2 regions of the Streptococcus sp. NSSLK0004 genome follow, and region 1 is predicted to be linked to the other one. Evidence: predicted binding sites of a transcription regulator. Region 1 holds the regulator's gene; the other holds the start of a gene.
What was found. The regulator CtsR, encoded in region 1, represses protease genes until heat stress. The targets are predictions, from matches to a motif close to TTGGTCAAAAAAGGTCAAANA.

Region 1 (3,472 bases):
CTTGTGCAACTCTTGTTCAAGATTGAGGTATTTCTTAGTATCTGTCTGACTCAACTTAGCGACTGGAATACCAGATAAGCGACTGAGGGTTTCTAAAATATCTTCTTCTGTCACTTCCAAAGCATCGTTGGCAACTTGACGCCCTGACTCCTGATCCTTGAGCAAGAGTTGACTAACTGTCTTATACTTCCCAGCCATTAAAGCTTGGTCCAAGGCGGTCAACTCTTCATCCTCAACCTGTCCTTTGACGCGGTTTTGCACTGTTGCACTAGCTTCATCTAGCAAATCAATAGCCGAATCCGGCAGGTTTTTGCTGGTCAAATACCGCTTGGCATAGGTCACCGCAACCTCCACAGCTGTATCTTCAATACGGACCCTATGGTATTTTTCAAAAGTCCCTTTTAATCCTTTCAAAATAGTAACGCTGTCTGCAACAGTCGGTTCTTCAATAAGGACCTTTGCAAAACGGCGAACCAAAGCCGCATCTTTTTCGATATGCTTCTGATACTCCGTCTGAGTCGTCGCTCCAACTGTCCGAAGAGTCCCACGTGCCAGGGCTGGTTTGAGGATATTGGCCGCATCCAAGGTCGAGTCAATCCCTGATCCAGAACCCATGATAGTATGCAATTCATCAATGAAGAGGATAACTTGACCGTCTTCTTCAATATCATTGATGATATTGTTCATCCGCTCCTCAAAATCACCACGGAAACGAGTACCTGCAACAACATTCATCAAGTCGAGTTCCAAGACACGCATCTTAGCCAGACTAACTGGCACATCCCCAGCCGCAACACGCTGAGCCAGACCCAAGGCAAGTGCTGTTTTTCCGACACCAGCATCACCAACCAAAACTGGATTGTTCTTAGTTTTACGTGATAGGATTTGAATCATCCGTGAAATCTCAGCATCTCGACCAAGCACAGGCTCCATCTTTCCTTCACGCGCCAAGGCTGTTAAATCGCGTGTGTAATCCTCCAAACCACCACTTTGTGGTTGAGGCATTCCCATCATATTACCAACCGTTGCTTGCTTAGGTTTTCCACCTTTCATCAAGGTCCGAATAGCCTTCAGATGTTCCTTAGTAAAACCGGCCTTTGCCTCCAGATTTTTTCGTAAATCCAAGAACCGAATCTTGTCATCAGAATCTTCAAAGTGAAAACCAGCCTTATCCAAAATCTGTGAAGCTGTTGACCGCTTGTCCAACAGCATCCCCATGAAGACATGTTCAGTTCCTAATTCTTTACTTTTGACAATCTCAGCAATCTTTTCAGCAAAAACCTGTAATTCTCCCGTCCGCTTAGATGAAGGTAGAATGACAAAATCTTCCAATTCCTCACGATAAACCTTGTCCGTAACCACATAGGTCGCGTGTTCGTAGTCCGATACATCTGCTGGATATTCTGCCAAGACAGATCCCGCAATCGTATCAGGATTAATTACAAAAGCCAGCAATAAATGCCAGGTTTCCAAGTAATCACTATTATAACGCTGTGCTATCAATTGAGCATCTTCATAGACGGCCTGTAAACCTCTTGAAATCTTCATTTTTATTCCTCTTTCCTATCCAAACGGCGTAAAATCTGATACATCATCCGTGCTCGAATTTCACCAGCTTCTTTTCCTAAAACCTCATCCGAACTGGTTGCAAGCAAAAGATTGCCTTCACGCTCTGTCATTAACTGTTCATCAAAGAGTAATTGTAAAATATCTGCAAAGACCGTTGCCGATAAACTGTCTCCCATATTTTTCAACAGATCACGAACCAATTCATGCTTGTCCGAAAAGGTAATCCGTCCGATACGAATGTAGCCTCCGCCACCACGCTTGCTTTCCACAATATAGCCACGGCTGGCTGTAAAACGGGTCTTAATCACATAGTTAATCTGACTGGGTACCACTTCAAACCGACTGGCCAATTCACTTCGACGTAACTCCGCTACACTGACCTGGTCTAGGATGGCTTTGATATGCTCTTCGATATAATCTGATGTATTTTTCATCGCCATAGTATCGCCTCTTTCTTTGACTATCTTTGACCATTATTATACCTTAAAAAAACAAATTTTGAAAGCAAAAGCCCAGCTAACCTCGTAGCAGAATTTTGAAATCTTTTCCAAAATTTTCTATAATGAAAAGAAAAAACAGAAAGGACTATGGCTTCCGTATTTAGTTGAACTGAATACGGGCTACGGACTGGGCCAAAAAGATAAACGAGAACTGGACGCTTGCATCGTCGTTCTGTTTCCTATTTTGTCTGTGTCCGCTTACAGCCCTTTATATCTTACACCATGAACTTTCAAGACTACATTCAAGATTTTACAAACGTAACTGTGGAGCAAGCACAGAGCCTTCTAGCTGCCAAAGATGGCGGTATTCTCTTCATCGGACGTGTCACTTGCCCTTACTGCAACCGCTTCGCACCAAAACTTCATAAGGTCGCTCAAGACAAACAGATGACTGTTCATTTCCTTGACTCTAGCCAAGTCAGCCCTCAACTCCAAGCTCTCCGCGACCACTACCAAGTACCTACCGTCCCTGGCCTCTTGGTTGCCAAAGAAACTGGTGTCCAAGTCCGCTGCGATTCGAGCATGACCGAAGAAGAAATTGCGGAGTTTATTCAAGACTAAACCAGAACAAACAAAAAGCACTGACCACAAGGCCAGTGCTTTTTAAGGAGATTATGAAAAATATTTAGGATTGATATTAGTATAACCCAAACAGCTATATCCGACATCCGACCTAAGACTGATTTATCAAAAAGAACTCCTCTTCGGAAGTTCTTGAATTGTTGGATAGTCTTTCTGTTTACTTTCACTCACTTCAAAGGTCTGGGAAACCTCTGAAGGCTGGAGATAGTGAACCAAGTTCGTAAACAAGTCCAGCTGGGATACTTATATTTTAGAAAGCTAGCAAAAAGCATCGACCATAAGTCGGTGCTTTTTTAAGGAGATTATGAAAAATATTTAGGATTGATACTAGTATAACTGAATCAAACATAGCCGACATCCGCCCTAAGACCGAATTATCAAAAAGAACTCCCTTTCGGAAGTTCTTCGTTATATCTTATTTACCAAGAGCTGCTGCCATTGTCGCTGCAACTTCTGCTTCAAAGTCGTTTGAAGCTTTCTCGATACCTTCACCCACTTCAAAGCGAGCAAATTCTACAACTGAAGCGTTCACTGAGTTCAAGTAAGCTTCAACTGTTTTGCTGTCGTCCATGATGTAAACTTGAGCAAGAAGTGTGTAAGCTTGGTCAACTTGAGTGTTGTCAAGCATGAAGCGGTCCATTTTACCTGGGATGATTTTGTCCCAGATTTTTTCTGGTTTGCCTTCTGCTGCCAATTCAGCTTTGATAGCTTCTTCAGCTGCTGCAATCACTTCATCAGTCAATTGAGCTTTTGAACCGTATTTCAACAATGGTAATGCTGGTTTGTCAACCATTGCACGGCTTTCGTTGTCTTGTTCGATC
Region 2 (3,472 bases), 710 kb from region 1:
AAAGAATCCCTAGCTGGAAAGTTGGTGCTACAAGATGACTCATAGCAAAACCTATACTAATTTGAACAATCATAGGTGTTCCACGAAAAATCCAAACATAAATATTGGCCAACCAAACCAGCGGGCGAAATTTACTACGTTGAGCAAAAGCCAATAAGACCCCTAATATAGATCCTAAGAAAACGACGCAGACAGCGATAATAATCGTTACAATCGCTCCATAATTAAAATAAGCTAAATATTTTGAAAGGAAAGAAAAATCCATTTACATACTCCATTTACATTAGATAGCAACTACTATACCATGTTTTGTATAAAAATACAACACTTTGACTTAATATTCATTAAATTTCCAAAAGAAAAAAGCACCTGCGTGCCTCTTTCAATCATCTGATTAGTAAAGCAATTCGTAAATTTCCATAGCAATCAAATCAATGCTATCAAATGTATAGGTTTCACGAGCTGCTACATCACGAAGCGTAAAAACAGAGCCATTTTCTTCATCATAGCTGTACGCTACTTCTGCAACAACAACTCCTTCGCGCTCGAAATTACGTTTCAAAGTACCACCGTCGCTTGCCATCGCTTCCAAACGGTTGATAATTCTCACCAAATGTGATTCCATAGTTATTCTCCTCTTATTAGTATAGGAATAGTTTACCATAAACTTCTCAAAAAGTCTTGCTTTTGTGCTAATTCTTAGACTTCTCTCTACTTTCATCGTATCAGATACTTGCATTTTAATCAAAACTTGCTATAATGGACTTATATCTGACCTTTATTGACTATTCGTTACTATAAAGGCTATCTCGAAAGAAAGAGGGAAGACTATGCTTTGTCACAATTGTAAAATCAACGATGCAACCATTCATCTCTATACAAACCTAAATGGAAAACAACAGCAGGTAGATCTCTGTCACAACTGCTACCAAATTATGAAAACCGATCCAAACAATGCTATCTTACAAGGCTTAGGCGATTTGACTAATCCTAATAACATGGATCCTTTTAGCGAATTTTTCAACAATTTAGGTGGCTATCCTGGTAACACGCCTGCTGGCAAATCTCGCAATCAAACCCCTCCTACACAAGCTGGCGGTGGCAACGGTCGCAACAATGGAAATGGTGGCGCACAACAGCCCCCACAAAAACCAAATGGATTACTGGAAGAATTCGGTATCAACGTAACAGAAATTGCACGCCGTGGTGACATTGATCCTGTCATTGGTCGCGATGAGGAAATCGTCCGTGTAATCGAAATTCTCAATCGACGTACGAAGAACAATCCTGTTCTTATCGGCGAGCCAGGGGTTGGTAAGACAGCTGTTGTCGAAGGCTTGGCTCAGAAAATCGTGGACGGAGATGTACCTCAAAAACTACAAGGTAAAGAAGTCATCCGTCTAGATGTTGTCAGCCTAGTCCAAGGAACAGGTATCCGTGGTCAATTTGAAGAGCGAATGCAAAAACTCATGGAGGAAATTCGCAATCGCAGAGAAGTCATCCTCTTCATTGATGAAATTCATGAGATTGTCGGTGCTGGTTCTGCCGGTGACGGTAATATGGACGCAGGGAATATCCTCAAACCTGCTTTAGCTCGTGGCGAAATGCAACTCGTTGGTGCAACCACTCTCAACGAATATCGAGTTATCGAAAAAGATGCAGCCTTAGAACGCCGGATGCAGCCTGTCAAAGTAGATGAGCCAAGCGTAGAAGAAACTATCACCATTCTCAAGGGTATTCAGAGCAAGTACCAAGACTACCACCATGTTAAGTACACTGACTCTGCTATCGAAGCTGCAGCAGTTCTTTCTAACCGCTATATCCAAGATCGTTTCCTACCTGATAAGGCTATTGACCTCTTAGACGAGGCTGGCTCTAAGATGAATCTAACCCTTAATTTTGTTGATCCAAAGGAAATTGACCAACGCCTAATTGATGCCGAAAACCGCAAGGCACAGGCTACCCGTGACGAAGACTACGAAAAAGCAGCCTATTACCGCGACCAGATTGCCAAATACAAGGAAATGCAAAAAGCAACCTTGAGTGAGGAAGATACCCCCCTCATTACTGAAAAGGAAATCGAAGCCATTGTAGAACAGAAAACCAATATTCCAGTTGGGGATCTTAAAGAAAAAGAGCAATCTCAACTCATCAATCTTGCAAGCGACCTCAAGGCTCACGTTATCGGTCAAGACGATGCAGTAGATAAGATTGCTAAAGCAATTCGTCGCAATCGTGTCGGCCTTGGGGCTCCAAACCGTCCAATCGGTAGCTTCCTCTTCGTCGGACCAACTGGTGTTGGTAAGACTGAATTGTCTAAACAACTTGCAATTGAACTCTTCGGCTCTGCTGATAGCATGATTCGCTTTGATATGTCCGAGTACATGGAAAAACATGCCGTTGCCAAGCTGGTCGGAGCTCCTCCAGGCTATGTAGGCTATGAAGAAGCTGGTCAGTTAACTGAAAAAGTTCGCCGCAATCCTTACTCCCTCATTCTACTCGATGAAGTTGAAAAAGCCCACCCTGATGTCATGCATATGTTCCTCCAAGTCTTAGATGACGGTCGCTTGACAGACGGACAAGGACGGACGGTTAGCTTCAAAGATACCATTATCATCATGACCTCCAATGCAGGTACTGGAAAAGTTGAAGCCAGTGTCGGATTCGGGGCGGCAATGGAAGGACGCACCCAGTCTGTCCTAAACCAACTCGGCAACTTCTTCAGCCCAGAATTCATGAACCGTTTCGATGGAATTATCGAGTTCCAAGCGCTCAGCAAGGACAATCTCCTTCACATCGTTGATCTCATGTTGGTTGATGTCAACAATCGCCTCCAACAAAATGGCATTTCCCTCCATGTCACAGACAAGGTTAAGGAAAAATTAGTTGATTTGGGCTACGATCCAAAAATGGGAGCTCGCCCACTTCGTAGAATTATTCAAGATCAGATTGAAGATGCCATTACCGATTTCTACTTGGAAAATCCAACGGAGAAGGAGCTCCGTGCCGTCATGACTTCAAGCGGTAAAATCGTTGTCAAATCTACTAAGAAAGCTGAATAACCAAAAAGCAGATATGCTCTGCTTTTTCTTAAACAATTCCTTGACAGCCTTGCCCAAGTCCGCTATCATAGAAGAAAAAAATGAAAAGAGTTTGATATGTCCCACGCTACCTTTGGAGAGAAAATCTCTACTGTTACTTACACCAACCGCTACGGTGTCTATGCTGTTATTCCAAATCATGAAAAGACCCACATCATCTTAGTTCAAGCACCCAATGGAGCTTGGTTTCTACCTGGTGGTGAGATTGAAGAAGGGGAAAATCACCTGACCGCTCTAGAGCGCGAGCTGATTGAAGAGCTTGGCTTTACTGCAACAATCGGTCGCTACTACGGCCAAGCAGATGAGTATTTTTACTCTAGTCATCGAGATACCTACTATTACAACCCTGCTTATATCTATCAAGTACTTGA

Region 2: a site for CtsR is predicted at 769-789, ahead of AC4CS8_RS02835 (ATP-dependent Clp protease ATP-binding subunit). Genes of this name have one in related genera too.

What each region holds. Positions count from the first base shown of each region.
Region 1 covers NZ_CM180142.1:1,800,598-1,804,069, forward strand. Annotated here, with positions in the region: gene AC4CS8_RS09240 (ATP-dependent Clp protease ATP-binding subunit) at 1-1,548, opposite strand, end outside; gene AC4CS8_RS09245 (CtsR family transcriptional regulator) at 1,551-2,009, opposite strand; gene AC4CS8_RS09250 (DUF6568 family protein) at 2,292-2,630, shown strand; gene tsf (translation elongation factor Ts) at 3,067-3,472, opposite strand, start outside.
Region 2 covers NZ_CM180142.1:522,018-525,489, reverse strand. Annotated here, with positions in the region: gene AC4CS8_RS02845 (amino acid ABC transporter permease) at 1-265, opposite strand, end outside; gene AC4CS8_RS02840 (DUF1797 family protein) at 395-625, opposite strand; gene AC4CS8_RS02835 (ATP-dependent Clp protease ATP-binding subunit) at 831-3,062, shown strand; gene AC4CS8_RS02830 (NUDIX hydrolase) at 3,159-3,472, shown strand, end outside.